2 regions of the Blautia sp. ZXY-1-C6 genome follow, and region 1 is predicted to be linked to the other one. Evidence: riboswitches for the same ligand, from Rfam matches in the RefSeq annotation. Region 1 holds a riboswitch; the other holds the start of a gene.
What was found. A riboswitch is a leader RNA that binds a small molecule or an ion and turns the genes downstream of it on or off. The one in region 1 is predicted to bind FMN.
Positions count from the first base shown of each region.

Region 2: it holds a riboswitch for FMN, as region 1 does, so the genes downstream of both, ribD (bifunctional diaminohydroxyphosphoribosylaminopyrimidine deaminase/5-amino-6-(5-phosphoribosylamino)uracil reductase RibD) here and AC075J_RS06670 (ECF transporter S component) in region 1, are expected to answer to the same signal.

Region 1 is NZ_JBWJVQ010000156.1:2,636-8,533, reverse strand. Features, by position in the region: partial or broken gene AC075J_RS06690 (glycoside hydrolase family 3 protein) at 1-1,371, opposite strand, end outside; gene AC075J_RS06685 (NUDIX hydrolase) at 1,444-2,058, opposite strand; gene AC075J_RS06680 (HI0074 family nucleotidyltransferase substrate-binding subunit) at 2,099-2,488, opposite strand; gene AC075J_RS06675 (nucleotidyltransferase family protein) at 2,475-2,768, opposite strand; gene AC075J_RS06670 (ECF transporter S component) at 2,970-3,605, opposite strand; FMN riboswitch at 3,759-3,891, opposite strand; gene AC075J_RS06665 (hypothetical protein) at 4,023-4,502, shown strand; gene AC075J_RS06660 (DUF5684 domain-containing protein) at 5,011-5,460, shown strand; gene AC075J_RS06655 (SH3 domain-containing protein) at 5,590-5,898, opposite strand, start outside.
Region 2 is NZ_JBWJVQ010000142.1:1,176-7,073, forward strand. Features, by position in the region: gene AC075J_RS05850 (RluA family pseudouridine synthase) at 1-596, shown strand, start outside; gene ribH (6,7-dimethyl-8-ribityllumazine synthase) at 593-1,060, opposite strand; gene AC075J_RS05860 (bifunctional 3,4-dihydroxy-2-butanone-4-phosphate synthase/GTP cyclohydrolase II) at 1,175-2,374, opposite strand; gene ribE (riboflavin synthase) at 2,538-3,185, opposite strand; gene ribD (bifunctional diaminohydroxyphosphoribosylaminopyrimidine deaminase/5-amino-6-(5-phosphoribosylamino)uracil reductase RibD) at 3,166-4,275, opposite strand; FMN riboswitch at 4,521-4,635, opposite strand; partial or broken gene AC075J_RS05875 (AAA family ATPase) at 4,721-5,898, opposite strand, start outside.

The DNA of each region.
Region 1 (5,898 bases):
TGATATGGCGCTGCTTTCCGGCTTAACTGCTCAGTTACTGTGTCTTCTTTTACTACATATGTAAAGTCGATCTTCGCTGCATCTCTTACATTTGTACCGATATAGATCGCATATTCTCCTGCCTCCAGAACATAGGCTGATCTGCATACTTTACCCAGATCATCGTAGGATGCCATCTGATCCACAGGAATTTTCAGGGTAAGGATTCTGACGTTCACCCGGCTGAAGAAGACTGGTCTTTTTGAATGCCCCCAGTACTTTCGCAGGCTTTCCAAGTTTCCCCTGTGGTGCTCCGTAATAAAGCTGGATAACTTCTTTTCCTGCTGTTTTTCCTGTATTGGTTACTTCAGTAAGAACCGTGATCACACCGTTTTCTTCGGAAGCACCAGTCATCTTCCAGTCGAAGTCTGTATAGGAAAGTCCAAACCCAAACGGATAATTTACTCTTTCCGCTGCACCCGGAATTGTTTCAAAGTAACGGTATCCCACATAGATATCTTCTGTGTAATCTACATAGAATGCAGACTCATGGAAGTTTGCTGTGGATGGATAATCTTCCAGATCTTTTGCATAAGTATCGGATAATTTACCGGATGGATTAACATCACCACAAAGTATATCTGCTGTTGCAAGACCACCTTCCATACCGCCCTGCCATGCCATCAGTACTGACTGGATCTCATCACAGTCTCTGAACCATTTCGTGTCCACGATACCGCCAACATTCATCACTACGATTACATGCGGGAATGCTTTCTTTACTTTCTCTACCATGGCATTCTCTGCATTTGTCAGGCAGAAATCACCGTTTTCAAAAATCTTCGCTGACAGTTCAGAGTTTCTTTTTTCTTCTCCATCAAGAACGTATCCATCCTGTGCTGCTTCACATTTTCTGTCCCATCCTTCGCCTGAGAAACGACAGATAGTAATTACTGCAGTATCTGTATATTCTCGCGCTTCATTCAGAAGTTCATCCGGGAGCTCCGGCTCAACTGTCATACCTGGTACTGCACCATCTGCGTATTGTTTCTGAATATCTTTTTCATAATATTTCGCAAGTTTATCGAAAACTTCTACTTTTCCCTCATCCTCTTTAATCTTCATGCCCTCATAAAGATTACGGATGTATTCTACAGTTACATCGCCGCTTCCTCCGCCGCCTTTTACGTAGTCTACAGTACCCTTACCAAAGAGTGCGACTTTCGTCCCTTTCCGAATCGGAAGTGTATTTTTCTCATTTTTCAGAAGAACCATTCCCTCTCCTGCTGCCATTCTGGAAAGTGCAATATGTTCTTTACTTCCTGTAACTCTTCGTCCATCTTCCCCCAGCGGAAGCACAGGCTGGAAAAAGCTTCTCTGCCATTTTGCCATTATTTTAATCCTCCTTTAATTCTCCTTAGTCAAGCAGATAAAATCATCCGCTTCGCTACTTGCCTGATTTGGTTAAAGTTCTTCTTTCAAAAATGCAAAAGGTTCTTCATCCTGAAGGAAATGCATAAGCTGATATGCACACATGATCGCTACATTTTCTTCACGCAGAATCCTCTTTACTTCTTCTCTGTCAGCAAGTACAACTTCAATTTCTTCGGAATCCTCCTGTGCCGCTTTACTGATCTCGCCTTCCGCGTAACCGTAAACAGTCGCGCAGGATTCATCTGTCATGCCAACCGTTGTGAAATAAGGTTTCTCAAATGCAGGATCTACTTTCAGAGGTGTGAATTTCAGTCCTGTTTCCTCGTACATTTCTCTTACTGCACCCTCATGGAATTCTTCGTTCGGTTCTACCAGACCTGCCGGGAATTCGTAGATATATCCGCCAATTGCGTATCTGTACTGACGTACTAATACAACTCTGTCTCTCTTTTCCCCATAAAGACTGTAAATGATCACGCCATCCGGAGTGTTTTTACCTGTTTTTATCTTTAATTCGTTAATACTCTTCGCACGGGATGCCACGAAATATGACACAGGAGTGTTGTGAATGCTTGTTGCATTTAAATGGTACAAATTTAAAAATTTACAATCTGTCAGTTTTTCAATATTGTGTATCTGTCCCATAATGGATACTTCCTTTCGCTTTCTATACCTTCGCTGATTATTACAGCCAATTTTCTTCTATCTCTGTTTTTAGTTCGCAAAACATCTGATAAAACGCTTCTTTTGCATCAGCTATAATTCCTAACGCAATTCTCTGATTGTAAGAATGTGTAACATTATTTCTTGCCTGCAATGCACGAAGCCACTGCTCCTCATCTCTTATCATTCCTGCTTTATAGGCAGTCTTCAGAATGATTTTCGGTGAACCTGTTGCTCCCTCTGCATATCCATGAATCTCCAGTATTTCTTTCATCATTTTCCATGACTGCTCAAAACAAATTTCATACAATCCTACGAGTCCGGTAATCACTACATTATCATATGGTTCTTCATAATTATAAATATCTTTCATGTTAGACAGTGCATTGCAGAAATTCTCATATTTTCTCATACAAAATCCTCCCTTCCTTCTCTATAGATTCTCTTAATTCATCCTGCATGTCACGATCAAGATTTACAATATCATACTCCAGAAGAGTACTTGTCTCTTCATCCACATCTAACGCAAACCTTGCAAAATCTCCTCCTGTGACTGCAATATCTATATCACTTGTTCTTCTGAAATCCCCTCTTGCTCTCGAACCAAAAAGAATTACTTTTTCAATATCATATTTTTGCGCAAGGTTTCGGATTTCTTCTATAACTTCCGGTCTGATTCCTGTATCATTCATTTTATAAACCTCACATTCCGATGTTTATATCGTCTGTTTTATCTTACCATATTATCGTATCTTTTTTAAGTCTGTCTGACAATTTCCGTAATTATTTTTTACACATAAAAAGAAGAACAGCCGCAGATTTTTCATCATACGGCTGTTCTTCTTTTTTATTTATTGTACTGCCAATTTATTTATTCTTTATCAGATATAAAATCAATCTCCCTTGAGCACCACGCGGATTCTCTTATAAATCAGGAATACGATCAGGGATGTCAGAGCATATTTGAATATGTTGAATGGGAAAATGATCATTGCTGCAAATGTAAGAAGATTATTTACAGAACTGTGTACTGCACTTCCCATTTCAATAAATGCTTCTACCGGCATTCCAAAAGCCTTTCCGTATGCCGGAAGTAACACGAATGCATTGATAAAGCATGCAACTACTGCTGTAAGTACGGTTCCAACTGCCATTCCGATCACTGCATGTTTTCTGCTCTTAACAGATTTATAACGGTAGATCAGACCTGCCGGAACTGCAAATGTACATCCAAAGATGAAGTTTGCCACATCGCCTACACCTGCTGTCATAGATCCCTTTGTTACCAGATGCACAAGAATCTTCACCAGCTCGATCAGTACACCTGCGATCGGTCCCATTGCGAATGAACCAACCAGTACCGGGATTTCTGAAAAATCCAGCTGATAAAAAGTCGGTGCCAGGAAAGGAAGCGGAAACTCCAGATTCATTAAAATTCCTGCGATAGCGCCAAGCATGGCTATCTGTGTAACGGTTCTCGTCTTACTCCTTGCCATCGCATTTCCATTTCTTAATACCTGTTCACTCATACTGTTTCTCTCCTTTGAAATTATTCTTTATGGATATGTCTCATATCCTGTTAAAAGAAAATTCCACAAGCTTTCTATATAATGAAGATTTTCTTCAACATATAAAAAACCCCGGATCATATCCGGGGTAATGAGCACGTATGGTAAATATCGCGTGTTCTTCTCTCATCCAGACTATACTGTCGGTTCTGGAATTTCACCAGATCAGCCGCCGAAGCGGGTCGCGGACTATAACCGCCGGTAGGGAATCTCAGCTATGCTGATCACCACAACCCCGAAGAATTTTCTTTTATCTGCGTCTGATTATACTACATACAGATATCTATTGTCAATACAACTATTCCATTACGCTCCTCTATTGACTTTGCTTTTCCAGGCTATTATAATAAATCCAGAAAACGAAAGGAGGTTTTCAATATGAAAACATGGACAAAGAAGTTCCAGAAAATGTTAACACTGATACTTGCCATCTGCCTCGTTACCGGCTGCATGGGATTCTCAAATGTGCAGGCAGCTACCGGAAAGTCAGGTACAACCTACTATGATACCTGCATAAATGGAAAAAAAGGCGGAACAATAACAACCAATGGCACAAAATACTATATGTCAGGCACAAGAAAGGCTATATGTAAGGGGAACACTCTGACAATGTATGCGTCATTTAATACTTCCAAAAACGGAATATTAAACAGCCAAAACAAAAAAGCATATATAAAATACGGAAAACATACATTTAAACTTACTTCCAAGACCAAATACTATTTTTCCGGAGGTGAAGCTCCCAACGATTATTGCTCAAAATCCGCTTTCATGTCTACCATGAGAAGCATGAATGGATTAGGTCTGCGCATTAAGGTAACCAATGGAAAAGTTGTTGAGATGTCTTTCAATTCATGATACCACAAAAGCCGCAAAGCTAGAAATTCCCACTTTACGGCTTTTGTTTAACTTGTCATTATTTTTTCCGAAACCATTCTTTTTTCTCTGTTCTCACAACCCATCCCTGAGAAGATTTTCATCTCATCAGGCACTTTTCATAAGTCAGACGAATATTTGTAATATTAAAGCAGGAGACTCACTTCATTGATAAAATTTTACTCTGCCTGATCAATATTATCAACCCTACAGCCCGCTAATACAACCATTCCAGGATTAGAAAAACAGGAAATCACTGCCAGACAAATGAAAAATATATAATATCCCGGTATTTTGTAGTTCATAAGTATTGCTGCCATAGTTTTCACCTCGCTTATGTACAATCTTCTTTGATAATTGACGAACTACTGAGAATATGCTTTAATGGATTTAGCATAAATACTTCAGGAGAACAAACATAGTTCTCAACTATGCTTCTACACCAACGATACATGTATCATATCTCACAGAAAAAAATGGGGGAACACAAATGGGACTTATAGCTATCAGCAGCATGGTATTCTTAGGTGGTATGTATCTGATGATTGCATTCGCATGGTGGCTTCTGCAGATTATTGCCAACTGGAGAATCTTTACCAAAGCAGGGGAGGCCGGATGGAAAAGTATTATTCCAATATATGGCGATTATATTTCTTATAAAATCGCATGGCAGCCTGCATATTTCTGGCTGACATTGGTTCTTGGAATCGTATCTTCCTGCTTACAGGGAACTCTTGAAACAAACGACAGTTTAATGATCTCCATGATCATCGTACTGATCAAAATCATACTTGCCATAATCAGCATTATGTACAGTGTTAAGCTTGCAAGAGCCTTCGGCAGAGGCACAGGATTCGCCATTGGTCTTATCTTCTTACCGCCAATCTTCATGCTGATCCTTGGCTTCGGCGATGACAGATATTATGGGGCAGATAAATAAGTATATATTAAATGGAAAATCCCCGGAACTTACGTTCCGAGGATTTTTACATATATACAGATTACAGTTTATTATAGAATTCTGTTGTCAAAATATTCTTTTACCGTTTCACAGCAAAAATCAGAATTGTCAGTCCACTGGAGCAGACAGATAACTTGCCAGACAATATCCAGATGAACCTTGATAATACACAGAAATAAATCCGTTTCCGGCATCTCCGAATGTAGCAACGGCTGTTCCCAACGGAATCTGACAAATTTCAGCAGCATTTACATCTGGATTTGTACGAAGAGTAATACTCTCATTACAGTTAATTACATATCTGGTATGTGGAATAGGTGCTCCTTCCGTCGGTTCCTGATATCTGGTGACCTGCGTCAGTGCAATCCATCCGTATGTACCATTATAATTTGTATAGCCCCATGAATTTCCATTGGA
Region 2 (5,898 bases), on a different contig from region 1:
AGGTCTGTGTCCGCCCGGTGGGGCGGCTGGATCAGGAGACTTCCGGGATTGTGGTTTTTGCCCAAAATCAGGTAGCAGCTTCAAGGCTTCAATCTGTAAAATCTCCATGCAAAATTCACAAGCAATATCTTGCCGCTGTATCCGGTACTTTGCCTGTAGATATGCCTGGTGTCTGGCATACCTTAGATTTACCGCTGATGCAGGACCCGGAGAATCATCTGAAAATGAAAACTGCTGCTGATCTTTCCTTACATTCATCTGCATTATCGGGAAAAATCAAAACAGCAGTTACTCATTATCATACTCTTTTTTCCAGTCAGGACTGGTCGCTTATCACACTTAAGCTGGATACCGGACGTACCCACCAGATCCGTGTCCATATGGCATCCACAGGACATCCTTTGCTTGGAGATACTCTTTATCATTCAGACGATAAAATATCTTCCTGTGCTTCCTTTTCCAGGGCAGCCCTTCATGCATGGAAAGTTTCTTTTCAGCATCCTTTCAGAGATGAAATGCTCCTTCTGGAAGCACCATTACCTTTCGATTTTCGTGAACTGGTTTCACTTTCAGGGTCTGATCTGTTGTCTATTTAAGCTTCAAGTTCTTTGATCAGATTTACCATTTCAATGGCACTGAGTGCACAGTCATAGCCTTTATTTCCTGCTTTTGTACCTGCGCGTTCAATTGCCTGCTCGATGTTTTCTGTGGTAAGTACTCCGAATAATACCGGAACTCCTGTTTCCAGTGATACTGATGCAATCCCTTTGGAAACCTCATTGCATACATAATCATAATGACTGGTATTTCCACGAATCACAGCACCTACGCAGATAACCGCATCATACTTTCCACTTTTTGCCATTTTAGACGCGATCAGTGGGATTTCAAAAGCACCTGGTACCCACGCTACCTGGATGTCCTCTTCTTTTACATTGTGACGTGTCAGCCCATCCATGGCACCACTTACCAGCTTGGAAGTTATAAATTCATTGAAGCGGGCTGCTACAATTCCTACTTTCATTCCATCTGATACTAATTTTCCTTCTAATGTTTTCATTTTTTCTGGTCCTTTCATCTGTAAATTTATATTTTTTAACCTGTACAGGTTTTTATATACGGTAAATTTTATTTTCGGGAACGTTATCGTTATATATGAAAATCCCCGCTGTATTTAATACTTCAGAATATGTCCCATTCGTAATTGTTTTGTCTTAAGATAACGCAGATCATACGCTGTGGCATTCATCTGTATCGGAACTCTCTGTTTGATCCTGATTCCAAATTCTTCCAACTGATAAACTTTATCCGGGTTATTTGTCAGCAGCCGCAGCTCTTTTACCCCAAGATTTCTCAGAATCTGCGCACCAATGTAGTATTCTCTTTCGTCTCCGGCAAATCCAAGTGCCAGATTTGCTTCCAGTGTATCCATTCCCTGTTCCTGAAGTTCATAGGCACGAAGTTTATTGATCAGTCCGATTCCTCTTCCTTCCTGTCTCATATAAAGGAGTATCCCTCTGCCTTCTTCCTCAATCTGGGCCATCGCCGCTGCAAACTGCTGTCCGCAGTCACAACGCTGTGATCCAAAAACGTCTCCTGTCAGGCACTCTGAATGCACACGGCACAGGACGTTTTCTCCATCTCCGATTTCACCTTTTACCAGTGCTACATGATGTTCCCCATTCAGGCGGTTTACAAATCCATACGCCATAAACTCTCCGTATCTGGTCGGCATTTTTGTGGTCGTCACGCGATCCACCAGAATATCATGGCATTTACGGTAATTCTGAATATCTTTAATTGTTATGAATTTAAGATTCCACTTTCCGGCAAGTTCCCGTAACTCAGAAGTCCGCATCATAGTGCCGTCTTCTCTCATAATTTCACAGCACAGCCCGCACTGTTTTAACCCTGCAAGTCTGCACAGGTCTACAGTTGCCTCTGTATGTCCGTTTCTTTCCAGAACACCGTTCTTCTTCGCCAGAAGTGGAAACATATGTCCGGGGCGTCTGAAATCTTCGGGTTTTGCATTCTCATCCACACATTTCATGGCAGTAACAGAACGTTCTGCCGCAGAGATTCCTGTAGTGGTGCTGATATGGTCTACGGAAACAGTAAAAGCAGTTTCGTGATTATCTGAATTTTCTGCTACCATCTGCGGGAACTGCAGTTTTCTTACATATTCCTCAGACATTGGCATACAGATAAGTCCTTTTCCGTGAGTTGCCATAAAGTTAATATTTTCTGTTGTGGCAAACTCTGCTGCACAGATAAAATCTCCTTCATTCTCTCTGTCCGGATCATCCGTTACCAGAATAATTTTTCCATTCCGAAGTTCTTCCAGAGCTTCTTCTACTGAATCAAATCCGTTCATTTTTTCTCTCCTTATGCAATGTATTTTCTGATACAATATATTTTTCTGTTGTTAAGAGGGCAAAATCATTCGTATTGGCTGCTTATCTGGTTCGTGTCAGGCAGATAAAACATCCACTGTACAGTTCTGCATCAATCGAATAACAGCTTTGTGGTTAATTCTGTCAAAAGCCATACTTATTCAGAAAATCCCGTGTAATATTACTTTTTATCGGCTGTTCTTTCACAGGCGTTATTAATTTTTCCACGTATTTTCCAATTATGTCTGTCTCCAGATTAACGATATCTCCTTCTTTGCGTTCTCCGAGGACTGTAATCTTTACTGTATGAGGAATTGCAGAAATGGAAAAGTCTGTTTCTGAGACTTTTGCCACTGTAAGACTGATTCCATCAACTGTTACAGAACCTTTTGTCACAATATATTTCATAATTTGTGGTGAAGCCTGAATGGTGTACCAGACAGCATTATCATCTCTGCGAATTTCCGTGATTTTTCCTGTTCCATCCACATGCCCGGCAACAATGTGTCCTCCAAATCTTCCATTTGCAGGCATTGCCCTTTCCAGATTTACATGCTGTCCCAAAGAAAGCTGAATCAGCGCAGAACGATTCAATGTCTCATGCATCACATCTGCTGTAAAACCATCTTCCAGACATGCAGTTACAGTGAGGCAGATTCCATTTACAGCTACACTGTCCCCTGTTTTCAGATCATCCAGAATTTTCTCTGCCCGTATCGTAAATACTGCTGAATTTGCTCCTTTTTTTATTTTTTTCACAGTTCCCAGTTCTTCAACAATTCCCGTGAACATTACTCTTCACCTCACTCTCTATAAGAAAATCATCTCCTATTCTGATTATTTCGCTGTTTTTTAATAATATTGCGCTGGCAGGATCAGGAAATCCTTTTCCTTCTATCGGTGTCTTTGCACTTTCTCCCCCAAAAAGTTTGGGTGCTATATAGGTCTGGACTTTCTGAACAATACCGCTTTCGAGTGCTGACCAGTTTAAAGTGCCTCCTCCTTCCAGTAAGATACTGTCTATCTTTGCAGCTCCCAGAAGTTCCATTAGTCTGTTTAAATCTATGTGTCCGTTTTTTTCCGGGACATCCAGAACTTTACATCCCATATCTTCATAATTCTTTATCTTCTGCTGGTCTTTACTGCTGGTTGCAATGATTGTAGGAATTGTCGCTGCTGTTCTTATAATCTTAGATGTCAGTGGTGTTCTCAGATGGGAATCGCAGATAATACGCACAGGATTTCTGCTGTTTTCCAGTCTGCAGGTAAGCATCGGATCATCTGCCAGCACAGTTCCCACCCCAACCATAATTCCTGTATATTTCAGTCGCTGTTTCTGTACATGAATTCTGGCAGCTTCTCCTGTCACCCATTTGGATTCTCCTGTATAAGCGGCAATTTTTCCATCCATAGTCATTGCATATTTCATGACCACATACGGTTTTTTATTTTGGATGTAATAAAAGAATGCTTCATTCAATTTATCACACTCTTCTTTTAAAATATTTTCTGTTACTTCAATTCCATGATCCTTCAAAATCCGGATTCCTTTTCCTGCAACCAGTGGATTAGGATCTGATGATCCGATGATCACGCGTCTGATTCCGGCCTCCAGGATTGCATTCACGCATGGAGGCTGTTTTCCATAATGGCAGCAGGGCTCTAAAGTAACATATATAGATGCTCCTTCAGGTTCTTCCGTACATGCTGCCAGAGCTTCTCTCTCCGCATGGAGTTCACCGTATTTTCTGTGATATCCCTGACCGATGATCCTTCCGTTTTTAACGATCACAGCACCTACCATCGGATTAGGTGCTGTAAAACCCATTCCTTTTTGCGCCAGTTCCAAAGCCATTTTCATGTACTGCCTGTCCTGTTCCATATCCGTTATATTTTTCAATCCATCATCTCCTGCTCTTTTATAAAAATCCCATAAAATAAAGCCCCGGTGTTTTTTCAACATCCAGGGCTTGGTAATTAATATTTGATATGAATTATCTTCCGATGAATCTGACTCTTTATTTCATCACTGAAATCACTTTAATTGATATAAAAAAGCTCTGGAATAAATTAATTATTCCAGAGCAGTCAGCTTTCACAGATCAGTTAATTCTTCTGTATCTCTACTGTTATCCTCTTTCATCCAGACTGTACTGTCGGCTTCGGAATCGCACCGAATCATGCCTTATGGCTCGTGGGCTTTACCACCGGTAGGGAATTGCACCCTGCCCTGAAGATCTTATTTTATTTTTATCAGCAATTTTTGCGATTTATCTTGCTGATATCTGACAGTATACTCTCAACTTTTATCTCTGTCAAGATTTTTTTCAGGAAAGTAACCCTCTTACCATCTCTGCATTAAATGTCACACCTGTCAGGTGATCTACTTCAATCTGGTACAGGGCATTGGCTGCGATATGCTCTGCTGCCTGTTCCAGATCACGAATACCGCTTGTATTTTTATGCAATTCAACGATGGCATTCAGACCCTCTTCTGTTACTACGCATTCTTCTGCCTTGAGGCTCATGCGTTTCAGAACTTTCGGAAGAACATATTTGGAGAAGATGATCTTCTTCTCTTCTGATGTATAATCCGGGATATCGATCACCGCAAAACGAGACATAAGAGGTGCGCTGATCTGGGATTTATCGTTTGCCGTAGCAATGGGATAAACGCCCACTGTGGGCACCATACATTCCATATAGTTATCTGTAAATCCAAGGTTGTCAAGCAGAGTAAGAAGTACGTCTGCAGGGTTTCCGTTGCCCTTACCTGACGCTGCTTTATCAAGCTCGTTGATAATAAATACAAGGTTGGATTCTCCTGCTGCTGAGAAAGCTTCCATGATGATTCCGGGCTTTGCGTTTGCATAGATTCTGGAACTTCCTGTAAGCTGTTCCGGATCATTGATGGAACTCATGTCCAGAGTTGTCCAAGGCAGTTTCAGGATACGGGCAACTGCGTATGCAATCTGGGATTTACCTGTACCTGCAGGGCCTACAAGGAGAAGTCCGTATGCAGGAAGTGTATGGGTACGGTTAATCTGGATGATGGTTTCAATAATACGCTGCTTTACAGATTCCATTCCGTAGAGTTCCTCATCAAGAATCCTGCGGGCTTCCTGAGGATCGATTGCCTCAAAGTAGTTACTCTTCCACTGTACATTCATCATAATGGAAAGTGCTCTCTGAGCATGGCGTCTCTCCTCCGGTGATACCTCATGGGAACGGGCAACTGCAAGATTTCTTCTCGCCCAGAGACGGATATTGTCCGGCAGGGTTCTGCCTGCGCAGGTCATAAAATCAGTGATGCTCTGAATGCTTGTCAGCTTCATCTCGTCCCCTGTTTCTTCCTCATCTTCATCCTCAACAATCTCTGCAGGTGCACTGCTTGCAAGAAGTCTCTCGATCATAAACTGAAGAAATCCGTCCTCTGCGGAAAGTTTCGTGCCGCCGCCAAAAGCAGTTTCACGAATCTTATAAACTGCATAACCATTCTCTTTAT